One region of the Brevundimonas sp. BAL450 genome, then DNA from elsewhere that is predicted to be linked to it. Evidence: predicted binding sites of a transcription regulator. Region 1 holds the regulator's gene; each other region holds the start of a gene.
The links. Region 1 encodes LexA, which represses DNA repair genes until DNA is damaged. Its sites were predicted from a motif close to ATGTTCNCNANNTGTTCT; they were not measured.

Region 1 (6,877 bases):
ACCTGCCCTATGAGGTGATCGACACTTGCGGCACCGGCGGATCGGGCCTGCACACCTTCAATATCTCCACCGCTTCGGCGCTGGTGCTGGCGGGCGCGGGGCTGAAGGTCGCAAAGCACGGCAACCGGGCCGTCAGCTCGAAATCCGGCTCCTCCGACGTGCTGGCCGCGCTGGGCGTGAATCTGGCCGCCTCCCCCGCCCGGCAGCGCCGCGCGCTTGACGAGGCCGGCATCGCCTTCCTGTTCGCCCCTGCCCACCACAGCGCCATGAAGCATGTGGCGCCGGTGCGCGCCGACATCGGCTTCCGTACGGTTTTCAACCTCTTGGGCCCGCTTTCGAACCCTGCGACGGCGAAGCGTCAGGTCATGGGCGTCTATGATCCGCGCCTGCTCGAGCCGCTGGCCGAGGTCCTGGGCCGTCTGGGCGCTGTGCGCGCCTGGACCGTGCATGGCCAGGGTCTGGACGAGCTGACCACCACGGGGGCCACCGAGATCGCGGAATGGCGGGACCGGGCCGTGCGCCGCTTCACCGTCACCGCCGCCGACGCAGGCCTGCCCGAGGCCGCGATGGACGATCTGATGGGCGGCGACGGCCCCCACAACGCCCGCGCCCTGACCGCCCTGCTGGACGGCGCCGCCGGTCCCTATCGCGACATCGTGCTGCTGAACGCCGCAGCCGCCTTGGTGGTCAGCGACAAGGCCGATGATCTGGCCCAGGGCGCGGCCCTGGCCGCCGCCGCCATCGACGACGGACGCGCCCGCGCCGCCCTGGACGCGCTTGTGCGCATCACCAATGAGGAAGAGGCCGCCGCGTGACCGACGTTCTGAGCCGCATCGCCGCCTACAAGCGCGAGGACGTGGCGGCGCGCAAGGCCGCTCGCTCCCAGACCGACATCGAGGCGCTGGCCGCCGCCGCCTCGCCGCCGCGCGGCTTTCGTCAGGCGCTTGAGGACAAGGCTGCGCCCGACCGCCCGGCCCTGATCGCGGAGATCAAGAAAACCAGCCCGTCCAAGGGCCTGATCCGTCCGGACTTCGACCCGCCCGCGCTGGCGAAAGCGTACGAAGCCGGCGGCGCGGCCTGCCTGTCGGTGCTGACCGACGGCCCCAGCTTCCAGGGCGACGACGCCTATCTGGGCGCCGCCCGCGAGGCCACCGCCCTGCCCTGTTTGCGCAAGGATTTTCTCGTCGACCCGTGGCAGGTGGCCGAGAGCCGGGCGTTGGGCGCCGACTGCATCCTCGTCATCCTCGCCATGATCGACGACACCCTGGCCGCCGAGCTGATGGCCGAGGCGGCGCGATTCGGCATGGACGCCCTGGTCGAGACACATGACGAAGAGGAAATGGCCCGCGCCTGCGGGCTGAAGGCTGATCTGGTGGGCATCAACAATCGCTCGTTGCGGACCTTCGAGGTGGATATGGAAACGACCGAGCGTCTGGCTTTGCTGCGCCCGTCAAACGCCCTGCTGGTGGCGGAGAGCGGCATCTTCACGCCCGCCGATGTGGCCCGCGTGGCTCACGCCCGGGCCCGCGCGATCCTCGTGGGCGAGAGCCTGATGCGCCAGGACGACGTCACGGCGGCGACGAAAGCGTTGCTGTCGGTAAGTTGACATTAACGAAGAACACTTACAGAACATCGGCATCAGTTCACGGCTTGTTCCCGGAGTGATTCCGGAGCGGCCCGCGGGGAAGATGGCCGATGCTCACGCGCAAGCAGCACGAACTCCTGATGTTCATTCATGAACGCATCAAGGAGACGGGCGTCTCGCCCTCGTTCGACGAGATGAAGGAGGCGCTGGATCTGGCCTCCAAGTCGGGCATCCACCGCCTGATCACGGCGCTGGAGGAGCGCGGCTTCATTCGCCGTCTGGCTCATCGGGCGCGGGCGCTGGAAGTGCTCAAGATGCCGGAACAGGCCACCGCCTCGGCCCCGTCACGCGGCCGCGCCGCCTTCACGCCCCAGGTGATCGAGGGCGCGGGCCGTCCCGCCGCCATCCAGCCCGCCAACGACACCCGCGAACTGCCCCTGCTGGGCAAGATCGCCGCCGGCACGCCCATCGCCGCCATCCAGCACGAGCGCGACCGTTTGATGGTGCCCGAGAGCATGCTGGGCGCGGGAGAGCACTATGTGCTGGAGATCGAGGGCGACTCCATGATCGAGGCCGGCATCCTCGACGGCGACATGGTGGTCATCAAGCGCGTCGACACGGCCAGTTCCGGCGAGATCGTCGTGGCTCTGGTGGAAGGCGAGGAAGCCACCCTCAAGCGCCTGAGAAAGAAGGGGGCATCCATAGCCCTGGAGCCCGCCAACCGCGCCTACGAAACCCGCATCTTCGGCCCCGACCAGGTCGAGGTCCAGGGCAAGCTGGTCGGCCTCATGCGGCGGTATCACTGAACAATATTCCGCTCATCCCGGCGAAAGCCGGGACCCAGTGCTTTGGGTGTTGCAGCGGATCAGGATCATCAACCGCTCGCCAGTCCTGAAACGCCGGCGTCAAGCTGGACAGGACTTGATCCCGGCTTTCGCCGGGATGAGCGGAGAAATCAGGCATCCTCCAGCATCACCACGCCCGGCGCAGACTTCAGCGCCCCGCGCAGGGACGCGTCCAGCCGGTAGCGGCCGGGCAGCTTCATATCCACCTCGGTGCGTCCTTCCAGCGAGGCGACCAGCACCACCTCCCCGCCCCGGTCGCTGACCGCGCGGTCCAGCCGCGAGCGCAGGGCCTCCAGCTCGGCGGCGCGCGGCGACACATGGATGCGCAGGCCCACGACCGCCTGCTCCATGGCTGTATCGATGGGGCTGGCGGAATCGCCGAAGAAGCGCACCTCTCCGTCCGCCGCCTTGGCCCGCACCCGCACCAGCACCGCGGCGCCGGGCTCCAGCACCTCGCGGCAGGCGCGCAGCTGCTCGGGCGGGAACAGGCATTCGAACTCGCCGGTGGGGTCCGAGAAGGTGACGAAGGCGAATTTCTCCCCCGTCCGGGCGCTGGCCCGCTCCTGACGACGGCGCACCACGCCCGCCATGTTGAACGCCTCGTGCCCCGCCTCGGCCAGACCCAGGGCCTCGGCCACGAAAGTCACGCGCTTGCGGCGCTTCAGCACCTCGGCCATGTCCTCCAGCGGGTGACCGGACAGGTAGAAGCCGACGGCCGACAGTTCCTCGTCCAGCTTCTCCGGCCCAACCCAAGGCTCCACCGCCGCAAGTCGCGGCCGCGCGGCGCCGGCCTGATCCCCGCCGAACAGGCTGACCTGCGACGAGGCGCGCTCGGCGGCCACGCTCTGGCAATAGGCCATCAGCTTGTCGGCCTGCTCGAACAGCTGACGCCGGTTCGGATGGATGCTGTCAAAGGCGCCGGACCGGGCCAGGTTCTCCAGCGCGCGCTTGTTGACGCTGCGCGGATCGACCCGCTCGAGGAAGTCGAAGATGTCGGCGAACGGCCCGCCCTCCTCCCGCACGGCCTGCACGTGGCGCATGGCCTCCAGCCCCACGTTACGGATGGCGCCCAGCGCATAGAGCACCGCCCCCTTGCCCTCATCGTCAAAGGCCACGTCGAAATCGGCCGAGGAGGCGTTGATGTCCGGCGACCGGATCGGCACCTCGAAGCGCCGGGCGTCCTGATAGAACACCGCCAGCTTGTCGGTATTCGAGATATCCAGGCTCATGGAGGCGGCGAAGAACTCCACCGGATGGTTGGCCTTCAGCCAGCCGGTCTGGAACGAGATCATCGCGTAGGCGGCGGCGTGCGACTTGTTGAAGCCGTAACCGGCGAACTTGGCCACCAGATCGAAGATGCCGCCCGACTGCTCCTCCGGGACTCCCTTTTCCGACGCGCCCTTGGCGAAGCGCGCCCGCTGGAAGTCCATCTCCTCCTTTTTCTTCTTGCCCATGGCGCGGCGCAGCAGATCGGCCTCGCCCAGGCTGTAGCCGGCCAGGATCTGGGCGATCTTCATCACCTGCTCCTGGTAGATGATGACGCCGTAGGTCTCGGTCAGCACCTCGGTCAGGCTGGGGTGCAGATAGTCCACCTCGGCCCGCCCGAATTTGCGGTCGATATAGGTGTCGATCATCTCCATTGGGCCGGGTCGATACAGGGAGATCAGGGCCGTGATCTCCTCGATGGAGCCGCAGCGCATCTTGCGCAGGGTGTCGCGCATGCCTTGGGATTCCAGCTGGAACACCCCCACCGTCTGGCCCGAGGCCATCAGCTCATAGGTGCGCGCATCATCCAGCGGCAGGCGGCTCCAGTCCTGCGCCGCGCCCCGCCGCTCCAGATAGCCCCGCGCGCGGTCCAGCACCGTCAGGGTCTTCAGGCCGAGGAAGTCGAACTTCACGAGACCCGCCGGTTCCACCCATTTCATGTTGAACTGGGTGGCGGGAATGTCGGACCGCGGATCCTGATACAGCGGCACCAACTGGGTCAGCGGCCGGTCGGCGATCACCACCCCCGCCGCGTGGGTCGAGGCGTTGCGGTACAGCCCTTCCAGCTCCAGCGCCGTGTCCAGCAGGTGGCGCACCGACGCCTCGGCGGCCCGGGCCTCCTTCAGGCGCGGCTCGATCTCGATGGCCTGGGCCAGGGTTACCGGATTGGCGGGGTTGGCGGGCACCATCTTGGCCAGACGGTCCACCTGCCCCAGCGGCATCTGCAGCACCCGGCCCACGTCGCGCAGCACGGCCCGCGCCTGCAGGGTGCCGAAGGTGATGATCTGGGCCACCCGGTCGGCGCCGTAGTGCTGCTGGACGTAGGTGATGACCTCCTCTCGCCGCTCCTGACAGAAGTCGATGTCGAAATCGGGCATGGAGACCCGTTCGGGATTCAGGAACCGCTCGAACAGCAGGCCGAACCGGATGGGGTCAAGGTCGGTGATGGTCAGCGACCAGGCCACCAGCGACCCGGCGCCCGAGCCCCGGCCGGGCCCCACGGGGATGCCGTGGGCCTTGGCCCATTTGATGAAGTCCGACACGATCAGGAAGTAGCCGGGGAAGCCCATCTGCTGGATGATGGACACCTCCCACTCCAGCCGCGTCCAGTATTCCTCTTCGGGCGCCGCCAGCGTCAGGCCGTCCAGCCGGGCCTTCAGGCCCTCGCGAGCCTGGTGCGCCAGTTCGTCGGCCTCGTTGCGGCCCGCGCCGGTGTCGAACCGGGGCAGGATCGGCGCGCGGGTCTGCACCAGAAACGCACAGCGGCGGGCGATCTCTATGGTGTTGTCGCAAGCCTCCGGCAGGTCGGCGAACAGGGCCCGCATGTCGGCGGCGGGCTTGAACCAGTGCTGGCCCGTCACCCGGCGGCGGTCGTCCTGGCCGATAAAGGCCCCGTCGGCGATGCACATCAGGGCGTCGTGGGACTTCGCCTGCCGCGCCTCGGCGTAATGGACGTCGTTGGTGGCCACCAGAGGCACGTCGCTGTCATAGGCCCAGCGCACCAGCCCGGGCTCGGCGGCCTTCTCGGCGTCCAGACCGTGCCGCTGCAGCTCCACATAGAACCGGTCGCCGAAGGCCGCCTTCATGGCGTCCAGCGCCGCCCGCGCCTCGGCGGTCTTGCCCCCCGCGAACAGACAGTCCACCGGCCCGTCCGGCCCGCCCGACAGCAGGATCAGCCCTTCAGCATGCTGCTCAACCAGCGACCACGGAACACCTGGCTCGGCCAGCGCCATGGAGCCCAGATAGGCCGCCGACGACAGCGCGCACAGGTTCAGCCAGCCAGTCTCGTTCTGGGCGATCAGGACGACCGTGGGCGTCTTCGCCCACCGCTGACTCATCCGCCCGCCGATCTCCAGAACGGGCAAGGCGCAGGCGATGATGGGCTGAACCCCGGCGTCCCGCGCCGCCTGGCTGAACTCCAGCGCCCCGAACAGGTTGGCCCGGTCCGCGACGCCCACGGCCGGCATGCCCTGGCCGGCCGCCAGCTGGCCCACCTTGCCCGCCTTGATCGCGCCTTCCAGCAGCGAATAGGCCGACTTGACCCGAAGATGGATGAACCCGTTACCGGCTTCGTGCGCCACGCCTTGCTCCGACACTCATGGGCCCGGGCGCGTCACGTCACCAGAAAAGCGACCTGCCAGACCACCCAGACGACCCCGGCGCACGATGCCAGAGACAGCGATTCCCGAACCAGACGTGTCATGCCTTATCCCCAGAAGTGATGTTCCGGGAATGTTCTATGTTCCGTCTTCGTTCACGTCAAGGGGCGGCGCACGTGGAAGGCGCCGTCTCTCCATGCATGAAGGCGCGCACCGCCCCCACGAAGCAATCCGGCGCAGCGAACAGAAGCAGGTGAGCGCCGCCCTCAACGGTCGCCACGCTCACGGGACCGGCTTCGCGCAGCAGCGCCACGTGCTCAAGCGCGCCTTCGTAGGCGGTGTTGGGGTCCATCGTTCCCTGAGCAACCAGAGTGCGCGGCAATGCTGCCGGTATCTGGCCGAAAGCGGAGTCGCGTTCGTAAGTGGGAAGGACGTCGCTCGCCAGAAACGCCGGGAGTGGACTGGTGAACAGGGCCGAGCTCGCTTCCGTCCGCACAACCTCTTGCGTGATGTCCGGACGCGCATTGTTTTCGGAGGCGCTGATGAGAATGACCAGTGGGGCCGATGAAGCGGACTGGGCGAACCCCGTAATGGCCGCAAACGCCGCCTGTCGGTCTTCGATCGCGCGTCGAAGGGGGCTGGCGTCATTGTTCGACAAGGCGGTGATGATGTCGGGAATGCGCGCCCGCAGATCCGGAAAGTTCAGCAGGCTGCCCATGAACTGTTTCAGATCGCCTCCGGGAACGACGTCCGCCCAAGGGGACGGGTCCGCCGCCAGAACGCTTTCGTAGGTCGCCGCTTCCATTGGAGACAGCAGGCTGCGCCCCACCTGATCCACCAGTTCGCTACGTCGGCTGAGATCC
Region 2 (6,877 bases), on a different contig from region 1:
CGCATGGCCGTGCTGACCGTCAGCCACGACCGCGCCTTTCTGAACAAGGTCACCAACACCTGCTACTGGCTGGAGGGGCGCCAGGTGCGCACCCTGAACCGGGGCTTCGAGCATTTCGACGCCTGGGCGGATCAGGTCACGGCCGAGGAGGCCGAATCCCTGCGCCGCCTGTCCAAGGCCATCGAGGCCGAGACCCACGCCTTCTACCGCTCCATCACCGGCCGCCGCACCCGCAACGAGGGCCGCGCCCGCCAGCTGCGCGCCATGCGCGCCGACCGCTCCGAGCGTCTGCGCGACCAGCCCCGCGAACTGTCCCTGGACGTGGATTCCGGCGGCCAGTCCGGCAAGCGGGTGGCCGAACTGCGCGGGGTGACCAAGGCGTTCGGCGATCGGGTCATCCTGCCGCCCTTCACCACCCGCATCCTGCGCGGCGACCGCATCGCCATCGTCGGGCCCAACGGCGCCGGCAAGACCACCCTGGTCAAGCTGATGCTGGGCGAGCTGGAGCCCGACTCCGGGTCGGTCAAGCTGGGCGTGGGTCTGGAGCCGGTCTATCTGGATCAGGCCCGGGCCGAGCTGACCGGCGACATGACCCTGCGCGACGCCCTGACGCCGGGCGGCGGCGACTCCATCATGGTGCGCGGCACGCCCAAGCATGTGGCCGCCTACGCCAAGGACTTCCTGTTCACCGACGGCCAGCTGCGCCAGCCGGTCTCGACCCTGTCCGGCGGCGAGCGCAACCGGCTGCTGCTGGCCCGCGCCCTGGCCCAGCCCGCCAATCTGCTGATCCTCGATGAGCCCACCAACGACCTGGATATGGACACGCTCGACCGGCTCGAGGAGCTGCTGGCGGACTATGACGGGACCCTGATCCTCGTCAGCCACGACCGGGATTTCGTCGACCGCCTGGCCACCTCCACCATCGCCCTGAACGGCCGGGGCGGGGTTGTGGAGACCCCCGGCGGCTGGACAGATTTCGTGCGCCAGAACCCGGGGTTCCTGAGCGAAGACAAGGCGTCCACCGCCGCGCCCGCCGCTCCTGCGAAGCCGGCGGCCGCCAAACCGGCCCCCGCCGCGCCCACCCGCAAGCTGTCCTACAAGGACGCCCGTCGGCTGGAGGAGATCGAGCGGCTGATGGCCGAGGCGCCCGCCGCCATCGCCGCGAAAGAGGCGAAACTGGCCGACCCGGACCTCTACGCCCGCGACCCCGCCGCCTTCCAGCGCCTGACCGACGAACTGCAGGCCCTGCGCGACCAGATCGACGCCGCCGAGACCGAATGGCTGGAGCTGGAGGAGAAGAAGGCCGCGCTCGCGGGGTGAACCAGGCCTTCCTCCCCCGCCTGCGGGGGAGGGGGACCATCCGAAGGATGGTGGAGGGGGCGACCCGGACGCCGGCGCTTGAATTTGCCCCCCTCCACCGCTTGCGGTCCCCCTCCCCCGTTCGCTGCGCTCCGGGGCAGGAGATGGCCCACGAAAAAGGCCGCCGGGGTTTCCCCCGACGGCCAGCACGTCCGTCCGGCCCGATCCCCGCGGGGTCGGCGGCGGGTCGCGAGGACCAGCCGGACGGAGTGTCTCTTGAGGCCCCGGCGCGGGACGAGGCTGGCTGATCGTGGTGATCAACCGGACCTCATCCCCCGCGCCAGAACCGGATCGCTGCGCGGTCCGGTGCGCGGGGTCCCCTTCTCCCATCGAGAGAAGGGATCAGTCGTCCTGGCCTTCCTCGGGCTCAGGGGCGCCCAGCATCTCCTCGGCGATCTGGCCCGAATGGGCGCGGACGGCCTTTTCGATGGAGGCGGCGATGTCGGGGTTCTGCTTCAGGAACTCGCGCACGTTCTCGCGGCCCTGACCGATGCGCTGGCTGTCATAGCTGAACCATGAGCCGGACTTCTCGATCACCTCGGCCTTGACGCCCAGATCGATGATCTCGCCGATCTTGGAGATGCCCTCGCCGTACATGATGTCGAAGATCACCTCGCGGAACGGCGGGGCCACCTTGTTCTTGACCACCTTCACGCGGGTGGTGTTGCCCACCACCTCGTCGCGGTTCTTGATGGCGCCGGTGCGGCGGATATCCAGACGCACCGAGGCGTAGAACTTCAGGGCGTTGCCGCCGGTGGTGGTTTCGGGCGAGCCGTACATCACCCCGATCTTGTGCCGGATCTGGTTGATGAAGATGACGATGCAGTTGGTGCGCGAGATGGAGGCGGTCAGCTTGCGCAGCGCCTGGCTCATGAGGCGCGCCTGAAGGCCCGGCAGGCTGTCGCCCATCTCGCCCTCGATCTCGGCGCGCGGCGTCAGGGCGGCGACGGAGTCCACCACCACGATGTCCACGGCGCCCGAACGCACCAGGGTGTCGGTGATCTCCAGCGCCTGCTCGCCGTTGTCCGGCTGGCTGACCAGCAGGTCGTCCAGGTTGACGCCCAGCTTCTGGGCGTAGCTGGGGTCCAGGGCGTGCTCGGCGTCCACGAAGGCCGCGGTGCCGCCCGCCTTCTGGATCTCGGCCACGGTGTGCAGGGCCAGGGTCGTCTTGCCCGAGGATTCCGGGCCGAAGATCTCGATCACCCGTCCATAGGGCAGGCCGCCGATGCCCAGGGCCATGTCCAGGCCCAGCGAGCCGGTCGAGACGCTGGCGATCTCCGCCACAACCCCGCCCTTGCCGAGCTTCATCACCGAGCCCTTGCCGAACGCCCGGTCAATCTGAGCCAGCGCCGCTTCCAGCGCCTTGGCCTTGTCGCCGTCTTCCTTGCCCACGAGTTTCAATGCCGCCTGCGCCATTACTTTCGGTCCTTTTGCCACGATTCCCCGTCTGTCGTTCCGGAAGAGGCCCGCTACCGACCCGCCCCTGCGACTGACGCCATATGTGCATGGTTTGTTCTCGTTCGCAATATGTTCTTTTTTGCAGGTACGTCCGATTTTGACAGAGATGGAGCAGGCCGTTCAAACCGCCTGGGTTTGTCTCGCCTCGTCGTATCCGGCCAGGGCTTCACCCATGGCCTCGAACAGGCCCGCGAAGGTGATGGGCTTGGCCAGGTGGCCGTCGGCGCCCGCCTCGCGCCCGGCCTGGACATGCTCGTCCAGGGCGTTGGCGGTCAGCATCAGGATCGGCGTGCGCGGGCGGGCGCGCTCGATCTCCAGGGTGCGGATTTCGCGGGTGGCGGTCAGGCCGTCCATGACCGGCATCTGCATGTCCATCAGCACCAGGTCCCAGTCGGCCTCGCCATAGGCCCGCACCGCCTCGGCGCCGTCCGCCACCGCCGTCAGGTCCATGGCCGTCTGGGACAGCATCACCTCGATCACCTTGCGGTTGGCGGGATGGTCGTCGGCCAGCAGCACCCTCAGCGGCATGGCCGTCAGGTCGGCGCGGTCCACCGGGGCGGCGGCCGGGACCGTTTCAGCCTCGGCGGCCGGCAGGGGAATCGCGAACCAGAAGGTGGAGCCTGCGCCCGGCGTGCTGTCGCAGTCCAGTGTCCCGCCCATCAGCCGGGCCAGATCGCGGGAGATGGCCAGGCCCAGGCCGGTGCCGCCGAAGCGACGGGTGATGGAGCCGTCAGCCTGCTGGAAGCGGCCGAAGATGCGCGCCTTCTGTTCCGCGTCGAAGCCGATGCCGGTGTCCCTGACCGAGAACCGCACACAGTCGCCTTCGCCGGGCTCCACCGTCAGGGTGATCTGGCCCTGGCTGGTGAACTTCAGGGCGTTGGAGACCAGATTGGCCAGGATCTGGCGCACCCGCACCGCGTCGCCGTTCACCACCCGGTCCACGGCTGGATCGATGTGGGCGGTCAGCAGCACGTCCTTCTCCTCGGCGCGCAGCCCCCACAGGGTGGTGATGTCGTGCACCGCCTCGCCCAGATGGAACGGCGCCCGCTCCACGGTGATCTGGCCGGACTCGATCTTGGCGCTGTCCAGGATGTCGGACAGCAGGCGCTCCAGGGTCTTGCCGGAGGAGCGGATGACCTCGGCCATTTCGTGCTCGCGCGGGGTCAGGTCCGCCCGCGCCAGGGCGTCGGCCATGGCCACGACCCCGTTCAGCGGCGTCCTGATCTCGTGGCTCATATTGGCCAGGAAGGCGGACTTGGCGTCGTTGGCCTGGTGGGCCCTGAGGCGGGACTCGCGCAAATGCCGGCTCTGGCGCAGCTGCCAGATGAGGACGCCCGTCGCGCACAGCAGGAACACGATGGCGATGCCGACGATCCAGCGCTGGGACTGGATCACGTCCTGCTGGAGCCCGGCGTTGGTCTGGGTCATCTCGAGCTGGCGGCGGCGCTCCTCCAGCTGGGCCTGCATGTCGCCGGTGACCTGATTGATGCCGGCGCTGAAGCGGCGCGCGGTGGCCACCTCATTGTCCACGAAATGGTCGCGCAGCACGCGGTAGGCTTCGGCGTTGCGGCCCTGGGCGAACAGCAGCTCGGCCCGGGCCAGGGGCACGCGGGAGACGCCCTCCTCGCGGAACTCGCCGGCCGCCTGCAAGGCCTCGATGCGCGCCATGTCCCGCGCCGCCGCCTCGGCCATGCCCAGCCGCGCCCGGGCGATGGCCCGACGCGGCAGCATCTGGGGCGCCAGGAAATCGGCCGCGCCCAGGTTTTCGCCATAGGGTTCGAGGCACGCCAGCACATCGCGCCAGGCCCGCCGCGCCTCGGCCGTCATGGCGCAGAGATTGGCGTCATAGACGATCAGGCTCTCCAGCCCGGTGCGCTGCGCCAGGCGGCGATGGGCCAGAAAGAGGGCGTGGGCCGTCTCCGTGTCGCCGATCTGGGTCGACAGGCGCGCCAGGTTGTAGAGGCTGTCGAAATCGGGACGGGGGTACTCGGGCTTGTTGTAGTCGATCTCGTACCGGCCGAAGGCGGCGGTGGCCCCGGCCACGTCGTTCAGCTTCATCAGTCCGATGCCGGTCATCTCCCACAGGCCGGCGTGGGCCGTGCGGGAATAGGGACGATCATCGGGAATGCGGCTGTCCATCTCGGCCAGACGCTCCAGCCCCTCGCCGATCCGGTCCTGATCCATCAGGGCCAGGGCGTGGATGCGCACCGCGTGGGCCCGGACGAACCAGTCGTCCGTGGTGTCCGCGATGCGCGCCATCTCGGCGGCCGCGGTGGTGTCGCCCTGATCATAGAGGATGGTCAGATCGTTCAGAGCGGCGATGGCGATGTAGCGGTCGTCGCCCTGCCGCGCCGCCGCCTCGGCCAGCCGCCCGTTCCACAGCCGCGCCTGCTCGAACTCGCCCTGGTTCAGGCTGATCCACGCGACATGATAGAGCCGGTTCAGCCCTTCGCGGTCATCGCGCGTCAGGGCCTCGCGGCCGAAGGCGTAGAGATCGGCGAAACTGGTCGCCCCCGCCCGGGCCTCGACAGCCTCGGCCAGCTCCATGGCCGTGCGATGCGGCGTCTCGGCCCTGGCCGGGGATGCGCCCGTGACGATCAGGATGAGGGCCGCGAGAAACGCGGCGCGTACGACATGCATGCTACTAACCGTCGAGGGACGGCCGTCATGGTGAACGTCAATCCTTGATCAAGCCTTAGCGGACTTGGCTTTTACGCGCCGAACGCCTCTTCCAGCGCCTTGAACATGGGCTTGGGGCGGCCCAGCCAGTCGAACATCAGGGGCTCGTCGCGGCCGTCGTCCCAGTCGCCGCGCCGCAGCACGCTGTCCCGGTCGCGCAGACCCCACACCGTAAAGGCGAAGCGCTGACGCTCGGGCAGGGCCATGAAGGCGTCAGCGATCTCGCGCACCCGCTCGGTCTGCAGTTCGCGACGGCGCGGGGTGCGGGTCAGGTCGGTGCGTGAGCGGCCCATGGACATGTCCAGTTCCGAGACATGGATGGGCAGGCCGAACTGGGCCATCTCGTTGATGAAGGCCGCCGTGCGCCCGGGCTCGATGTCATAGTCGATGTGCGACTGGGTCCCCAGCCCGCCGATGGGCGCCCCCTGCCCCAGCAGCCGCTCCACCATGCGCAGGAAGGTCGCGCCCTTCCGGGGATTATGCTCCAGATTGTAGTCGTTGATGAACAGCACCGCGTCCGGGTCCGCCTCGGCCGCCACCTCGAAGGCCCGGCGGATGTAGCCGTCCTGTCCGAAGCGCGCGGACCAGTGACAGTCGCGCAGGCCGTTGCCGTCTTCGGCCACGGCTTCGTTGACCACGTCCCAGCCGGTCACCCGGCCCCGGTAGCGGCCCATGACCTCGCGGATGTAGCGGTCGTGCTCGGCGGCGAAGCGGGTCTCGTCCAGACCCTCGAAATAGGCCCGGCCCTGCGAGTACCAGATCAGGGCGTGGCCGAAGAGGCTCATGCCGTGCTGGGCAGCGAAGTCGGCGATGGCGTCCGGCGCGGCGAAGCGGAGGCGTCCGCCCGGCCCCAGGATGTACTCCATCTTCATCTCCCACTCGGGCGTGAGCTGGGAGAAGTGAGTGGACGCCAGCTCGACCCACTGGGGATCGCGGAAATGGTCGGTCATGGCGGCCACCCCGACGGGGAAGGACGCCACGTCCCGCAGCGGCCGGATCGGTCCCTCGACCACTTGGGACGCCGCAGGCCGTCCGTCACAGGCGGCCAGCGCCAGGGTGGAGGCCAGAAGCGCGCGACGGCTGAACAGGGGCTGGGTCATGGGACGGGCGGTGCAAGGAGGGCGCCAGCTTCTCCTCCCCAAAGCGAAGCGCATGGGGGGAGAAGGATCAGCTCGCCCGTTTCCGCAGTCCCAGCTCGTCGAAGGCCGCCGTTTCGCGCCTGGCGGCGGCGATCAGGCGGTTGAGGCGGGTGGTCTCGGCCACCTGTTCGAACTTCTTCAGCTCCTCGAAGGCGGAGGTCAGGGCGTCGCGGGCGCCGGCTTCCTCGGCGTCCAGTTCGGCCAGATCGGTTTCAGCAGCGGCCTTGCGGGCCTTCCAGCCG
Region 3 (6,877 bases), on a different contig from region 1:
ACCGCCCGGTCCAGCGCACGATCACTTCGTCCGCTCAGGTCAGTTGCAAGAAGGATTTTCCCGGGAGGGTTCTCGTGCCATTCGTTCACTTTTAGAACTCCTGCCTGTTCTGTGGATTTTTCTTGCTTTGATTCAAGGTAGGGCTTCACCCACGGGGATCAACGGCGTGTCGGGTTCGCCACGCGTCGGACGTCAGACGAACAGCACGAGCCCTGCGCCGGCGGCGACCAGCATCAACAGGGTGAGAACCCAGACTCTTCCACCCCCGGATCGCCGGGCCTGGAGCCTAGGCCCGGGTCGCATGTAGAAGGGTGGTCGCGGCCGCCCGACTTCGGTCCCTACGATGTTGTGTCTCTCTCTCATCAGGCCGCTCGCTTCAGAAATGAGTTGAACCAGCGAGGCAGCGCGCCCCACGACCATCCGGACGACAGGTCTTCGGATCGGTCCCGAAGTCGGGGGACGGAGCAGAGCATGGTCAGCCGAGTATCGTCGCTCGCGGGTATGTCGGGATGATCCCAAAGCAGCTCCTGCAGGATCGCATCCTGCAGAAGGCGCTCCGGCAGGAGGTCGAACCGCGCTTCCCGGCCCAGACGTCGCGCGTGCCCCTCCTCGATCTGTCCTACCAGCGCCACGGTCTCGGACGACCGGCGAGGCCCTCGTCCAAAGACGCTCCGGGCGATCCGGGCGCGTTCGGCAGGCCGGTCAGACAGGTCGATCAGGGACGCATCGGGGTCGCCCGGCGACGCGCCGCGCTCGAGCGCGAGCGAGATCAGCTGGTCACGCCCGACGGGGGATAGGGCCAGTTCGGCCGCTCTCGCGAGCAGCAGCTCGCGATGCGCCACACCGGGCCGCCTGGTTTCAAGATCAATGCGCTCCCAGCGCGCTGCGCAGAGCGCTTCCGACGATGCGGCCGCGAGCAGCCGGGCGTCGCTATCCGACGTGCGGGGCATGGTCATTCACCACATCCAGGACCTTAAGCCGGTGCGGCCGGCCCCTGTCATCTGTCCAGTCGAACTCGGCGTCCGTCGTCAGGCCCAGCAAGGCGGCGCCGACCAGACTGAGGACGGAAACGCAGCGCTTGTCGATGTCCGAATCGGCAGGCAGGACGAGCTGGATTTCGCGGGTCTGGCCGGACCCCTGATCCTCGTAGGTGACCCGGCTCCCGATCCGGCAGAAGGGCCGACCGTTGAAAAATTCGCCCACGACCACGGCCCGGTCGAGTTCCTCCCCCAGCAATTTCGCGGCGGCGGAGGTCGGTCTATGACCGACCATCGACTCAAGAAGTTCGAGATCGCTCGTTGTGATGAGAAGTCGCGGCTTCTTGATCGTTCTGGATTTGGTTTTCGTCATCGTATTGTCCGGTTCTGTGAATTTTAACGCAACCCATCGGGGCGTGCGCCTCCGAGGCGCGCAGCGTTCAGGTTGTTGTAAAAAATTCTGGACTTCCGAACACGCGTCGGGAATGGCCGAAGTTATCGCGCCGCTGATTTCAATCTAATGCGTGCAGGAAGGCAGTCCCCAAACTCTGAGCTTTCGCTCAAGACGAGTTTGGGGCTAGACGCCTCCGACGAAGCGTCCGGCGTGAAGCGTATTCCGCGAAGGGATGGCGTATTTCCACATAACGAAGCGATAGTGCGCTCCCAGAGCGTCAATTGTCAACTTAAGGGCGGGCCGCCGAATTCTACAGCACACTTGTCTAAAGCCCGGCAGTATCAAAACGGTCTAGCTCCGCCCGGGTGCTGCGACAGGCAGTCTCCACCCTCGTCGGATCGCCGCCACCCGCAGGCTGAAACAGGCTAGGCCGCCGGCTAGCGCCGTGACCAGTATGGGCAAATTCAGCAGACTGCCCCCGGCCACGATCCCCGCCCCGAGCAGCGCGGCAACCGCATACAGGTCCGACCGAAGGACCGCCGGAATTTCCGCCAGCAGGACGTCGCGCGCGACACCTCCCCCAATGCCCGTCAGCATCCCCAGCAGGGCAGCCATCGCCGGGCTCAAGCCAAAGGCGAGGGCCTTCTCCGTGCCGGCGACCGCGAACAGCGCCAAGCCCATCGCGTCCAGCATGCGGACGGGATTGCGCACTTTCTCAATCAGGGACGACCAGAAGAAGACGATGGCTCCGGCCGTCAGGGACACCGCCAGATACCGCCAGTCCTGCAAGGCCGCGGGCGGCGTCGCACCGATCAGCAAGTCCCGGGCTATGCCCCCGAACGTGGCGGCCGCGAAGGACAGCACGAGCACGCCAAACAGATCGAGCCGCCGCCGCACGCCCGCCATGGCCCCGCTGAGGGCAAAGGCGAATGTCCCGCAGAGATCCAAGACCAGCACGAGTGTGCGCAGAAGCTCGTCTGTTCCGTCGGTCTGGATCACGATGGTCAATCCTTGGCATTAATCGGCTAGCGCCATCGGCCTTATAGATCGTCTGACTGACCGATATCATAGCGCACTGGAGCCTTGACTGCTCTTCAGCTGATGGGCGGAACGCTCTGTGGCTCGCCGCCAAATGACATCCGATGCTTGCTCAGTGCCCGAAAAGCGGACGTGCCAACCGCCGCAATGAGCCCGAAGCAGACTTTGTGCGGGCCTCTGGTTCCGATCCCCGTGTTCGCACCAACCTATTAGATCATTAGGCCTAGAGTTCATGGCCGCCAGCCTTGAGCGGCGTTTATCGTCAGGAGCGATCATTGGGCGTTCGTATGCAAACGAGCCCCACTCGCTCTCAAAGCCCAAGCCCAATCCCTGGCGGCCGCTGCTTCCCTTGAATTCCTCCGCTTGACTCTGATGGCTGAAGAGGAGGCATATAGAGGAACATACCAGGAACATTTATGCCTCCGCCCCTCGCCCTTCACCATCTGCGCCGCCAGCTTTCAGCTCTGGAGCCCAGGCAGTGCGCGTCCGTGCGGTCCTTTCGGCTGGGGGTAGAGGCGCTGGATGAGCGGCTGGGGGCGGTGAGGGCCGATGCGGTGCACGAGGTTCTGCCCGAGGCGCCGCGTCAGGCGGTGGCGGCGCAGGGGTTCGCCCTGGGTCTGGCGTCCCGGGCTTCGGCGGGCGCGATGGTGTGGATCCTTCAGACAATGGGGCGATCCGAGATGGGGGAGCCCTTTGGCCCCGGGCTGTCGGCCTGGGGCCTGGATCCGGGCGCTCTGATCCTGGTGCGGGTGTCCGACGCCGCGTCCCTGCTGGCGGCGGGCGAGGAGGCGCTACGCAGCGGGGCGGCGGGCGCGGTGATCATGAGCGGCTGGGGCGAGGCCAGGGTCCACGGCCTGACCGCCAGCCGGCGACTGATGATGGCGGCGCGCAGCGGCTCGACCCTGGGCCTGCTGGTGCGGGCCAACGCCGAGCCGGCGCCCAGCGCGGCGGAGACCCGCTGGTCCATCGCCTCGGCCCCGTCAGCGCCCCTAGCCGCCAATGCGCCGGGAAGACCCGCTTTTCGCGCGCGGCTGTTGCGCAGCCGGTCCGGCGCGCCGCCCGGCGAATGGACCATGGAGTGGGATCGTGAGACGCGCAGTTTCGTCACGCCGTCGGCATCTGGCGGTCTGGTTTCCCGTCCTGCCGACCGACCGGCTGCGGCGGGAACAGGCCGATCCCGCGCCGCCTGAGCATCTCGTGGTTCTGGTGGACAAGGACCGGGGCGCCCTGCGTCTGACGGCGGCGAACCCGGCCGCCCTGTCGCTGGGACTGTCGCCCGGCATGACCCTGGCCGACGCCCAGGCGCGGGTACCCGGGATCGCGGCGGTTCCCCACGACGGCGAGGCCGACGCCCGACTGCTGCGCGCGGTGCTGGAGGATTTCGACCGTTTCACCCCCATGGCGGCGCTGGACGCGCCCAACGGCCTGATGCTGGACGTGACCGGCTGCGCCCATCTGTTCGGCGGCGAGGCGCGGATGGTCGGCGTGGTCAGGGCCCGGGCTGAACGCCTCGGGCTGCAGGTCCGGCTGGCCCTCGCCCGCACGCCCCAGACCGCCCGCGCCTTGGCCCGGTTCGGTCCCGGCGGCGTCGCGCCGGAGGGTCAGGACGCGGCCCTCGCCCGCTGCCTGCCCGTGGCCGCCATGGAGCTGGCCCCGCGCGATCATCAGGCCATCCGCCGCGCGGGGCTGAAGACCCTCGGCGATCTGGACGCCCGGCCCCGGGCGCCGCTGGCCGCCCGCTTCGGCGCCGATTTCCCGGACCGGCTGGACCGGGTGATGGGCCGGGTGGATGTGCGCATTACCCCCCACCGTCCGGCGGCGCCGGTCACCGTTGACCGGGTGCTCGCCGAACCCATCACCGATCTGGACGCGGTGCACGCCGTCATCGCCGACCTGCTGAAGGGCGCCGAACAGCAGCTCGAGACCCGGGGTCAGGGCGCACGGCGCTTTGTTCTGAGCCTTTACCGCTTGGACGGCCACGTCCGCCGCATCGCCCTGCAGACCGCACGTCCCGTGCGCGAGGCGGGGGTGGTCATGCGTCTGTTCCGCGAAAGGCTGGCGGCGCTGGCCCGGCCGGTGGATCCCGGCTTCGGCTTCGATCACCTGCGTCTGGGCGCCGAGCATCTGCGCGCCGTCGCGGCCCGGCAGATCGCCTTCGACCGACGCCCCCACGGCGGCGAGGCCCTGGACGCCCTGATCGACCAGTTGAGCGCGCGGCTGGGCCCCGAGGCGGTGCTGCGTGTCACGCCCGTGGCCTCGCACCTGCCGGAGCGGTCCAGCCGCCTCACGCTCGCCCAGGCCGCGCCGTGTGGCGAGGTCTGGCCCGCCCCCGATCCGGAGTCGCCCCCGCTGCGGCCGCTGCACCTGTTCGATCCGCCCCAGCCGGTTGAGGCCGTGGCCCTGGCGCCCGACAGCCCGCCCGCCCGGTTCCAGTGGCGGCGCGCCACCCACCGGGTCATCCGCGCCGAAGGCCCCGAGCGCATCGAGGCCGAGTGGTGGCGCGCGCCCCGCCACCGGGTGCGCGACTATTATCGGGTGGAGGACGAGGAGGGCCGCCGCTTCTGGCTGTTCCGCGCGGGCGGCTATGGCGATGATCCGCCGCCGCGCTGGTACGTGCACGGGCTGTTCGCATGAACGCCCCCATCCCCGCCTACGCCGAACTGGTCGCGGCCAGCAATTTCTCGTTCCTGCGCGGCGCCTCGCACCCGAAGGATCTGGTGCTGACGGCCGTGCTACGCGGCCACACCGGGCTGGGGCTGGCGGACCGCAACACCGTCGCGGGAGTGGTGCGGGCGTGGAGCGCGCTGAAACAGCTCAAGGAACACGGCGGCGCGCCCGAAAAGGTCCGCACCGGCGGCTCGCCCGGCGAGGTGATCTTCGTGGACGATACGACCGGCGGGCCCGATCTGGCGGAGGCCATCCGGGAACGGGTGCAGGGCTTTCGCCTGCTCACCGGGGCGCGGCTGGTGTTCGCGGACGGGACGCCGGACATCGTCGCCTACCCTGAGGACCGGGCCGGATGGGGACGGCTGACGCGGCTGCTAACCCTGGGCTCGCGACGCGCGAAAAAGGGCGCGTGCCTGCTGCATCTGAATGACCTGCTGGCGGACCCGGACGGCCTGCTGCTCATCGCCGTTCCCGACCAGAAGATAGACGGCCGGCCCGCCCCGGCGCGGTCTGGCTGGGCGCGGCCATGCACCGGCGGGGCGACGACCGGCGGCGGCTGGCGCGGCTGATGGCGCTGGCCGAGGGTGCGGGCACGCCCCTGCTGGCCATGAACGACGTGCTCTACCACGCGCCGGAGTCGCGGGATATTCAGGACGTCCTGACCTGCATCCGCGAAGGGGTCACCATCGATCAGGCCGGGCGGCGCCTGCTGGCCAACGCCGAGCGCCATCTGAAGCCTCCCGAGGAAATGGCCCGCCTGTTCGCCGACGCGCCGGAGGCCCTGGCGGAGACCCAGACCCTGCTGGCCCGCTCCACCTTCGATTTGGCTGAGCTGCGCTACGAATATCCCGAGGAGCCCATTCCGCCGGGAAAGACGCCGCAAGGCTGGCTGCAGACCCTGGTGAACCGCCACCTGCCGATGCGCTATCCGGATGGCGCGCCGGCCAAGGTCATGGGCCTGATCAGAAAGGAGCTGGCCTATATCGCCGAGCGCAATCTGGCCCCTTATTTCCTGACCATCCACGACATCGTGCGGGTGGCCGAAGACAAGGGCATAGTGTGTCAGGGGCGCGGCTCGGCGGCCAACTCGGCGGTCTGCTACGTGCTGGGCATCACCAGCGTCGATCCGGTCCACCACGACCTGCTGTTCGAGCGCTTCATGTCGGCGGACCGCAACGAACCGCCCGACATCGACGTGGACTTCGAGCACGAGCGGCGCGAGGAGATCATCCAGCACATCTACGAGACCTATGGCCGCGAGCGCGCGGGCATCGCCGCCACCGTGATCCGTTATCGCCCCCGCAGCGCCATCCGCGAGGTGGGCAAGGCCCTGGGCCTGACCGAGGACGTGACTGCGCGCCTGGCCTCCACCCAGTGGGGAAGCTGGGGGTCGTCGATCCCCGACGCCCAGATCGAACAGGCGGGCATGGACCCGGCCAATCCCATGATCCGGCGCGCCGTGGACATGGCCGGGCGCATCCTCGGGTTTCCGCGCCATCTGAGCCAACACGTGGGGGGCTTCATCCTGACGCGCGGGCGGCTGGACGAGCTGGTCCCCATCGGCAATGCGGCCATGACGGGTCGCACCTTCATCGAATGGGACAAGGACGACATCGACGAGCTGGGCCTGATGAAGGTGGATGTGCTGGCGCTGGGCATGCTGACCTGCATCCGCAAGGCGCTGGATCTGATCAAGGCGCACGAAGGGGTGGACCACGACCTGGCCTCGGTCCCGGCCGAACAGCCGGACGTCTACGACATGCTGTGCAAGGGCGACTCCATCGGGGTGTTCCAGGTGGAG

Region 2: recA (recombinase RecA) is a predicted target of LexA. The motif match lies at 2,876-2,893, and genes of this name have one in related genera.
Region 3: IWC96_RS15935 (ImuA family protein) is a predicted target of LexA. The motif match lies at 2,806-2,823, and genes of this name have one in related genera.

Annotation. Positions count from the first base shown of each region.
Region 1 covers NZ_JADWOW010000055.1:61,871-68,747, forward strand. Annotated here, with positions in the region: gene trpD (anthranilate phosphoribosyltransferase) at 1-815, shown strand, start outside; gene trpC (indole-3-glycerol phosphate synthase TrpC) at 812-1,606, shown strand; gene lexA (transcriptional repressor LexA) at 1,696-2,391, shown strand; gene dnaE (DNA polymerase III subunit alpha) at 2,541-5,996, opposite strand; gene IWC96_RS10695 (alpha/beta hydrolase) at 6,175-6,877, opposite strand, start outside.
Region 2 covers NZ_JADWOW010000056.1:111,652-118,528, forward strand. Annotated here, with positions in the region: gene IWC96_RS12140 (ABC-F family ATP-binding cassette domain-containing protein) at 1-1,320, shown strand, start outside; gene recA (recombinase RecA) at 1,702-2,775, opposite strand; gene IWC96_RS12150 (ATP-binding protein) at 2,938-5,457, opposite strand; gene IWC96_RS12155 (endo-1,4-beta-xylanase) at 5,529-6,596, opposite strand; gene IWC96_RS12160 (flagellar FliJ family protein) at 6,664-6,877, opposite strand, start outside.
Region 3 covers NZ_JADWOW010000043.1:73,307-80,183, reverse strand. Annotated here, with positions in the region: gene IWC96_RS16200 (universal stress protein) at 1-89, opposite strand, end outside; gene IWC96_RS05305 (hypothetical protein) at 363-956, opposite strand; gene IWC96_RS05300 (GreA/GreB family elongation factor) at 931-1,350, opposite strand; gene IWC96_RS05295 (trimeric intracellular cation channel family protein) at 1,723-2,370, opposite strand; gene IWC96_RS15935 (ImuA family protein) at 2,826-3,599, shown strand; gene IWC96_RS05290 (DNA polymerase Y family protein) at 3,496-5,043, shown strand; gene IWC96_RS15930 (hypothetical protein) at 5,040-5,645, shown strand; gene IWC96_RS05285 (error-prone DNA polymerase) at 5,603-6,877, shown strand, end outside.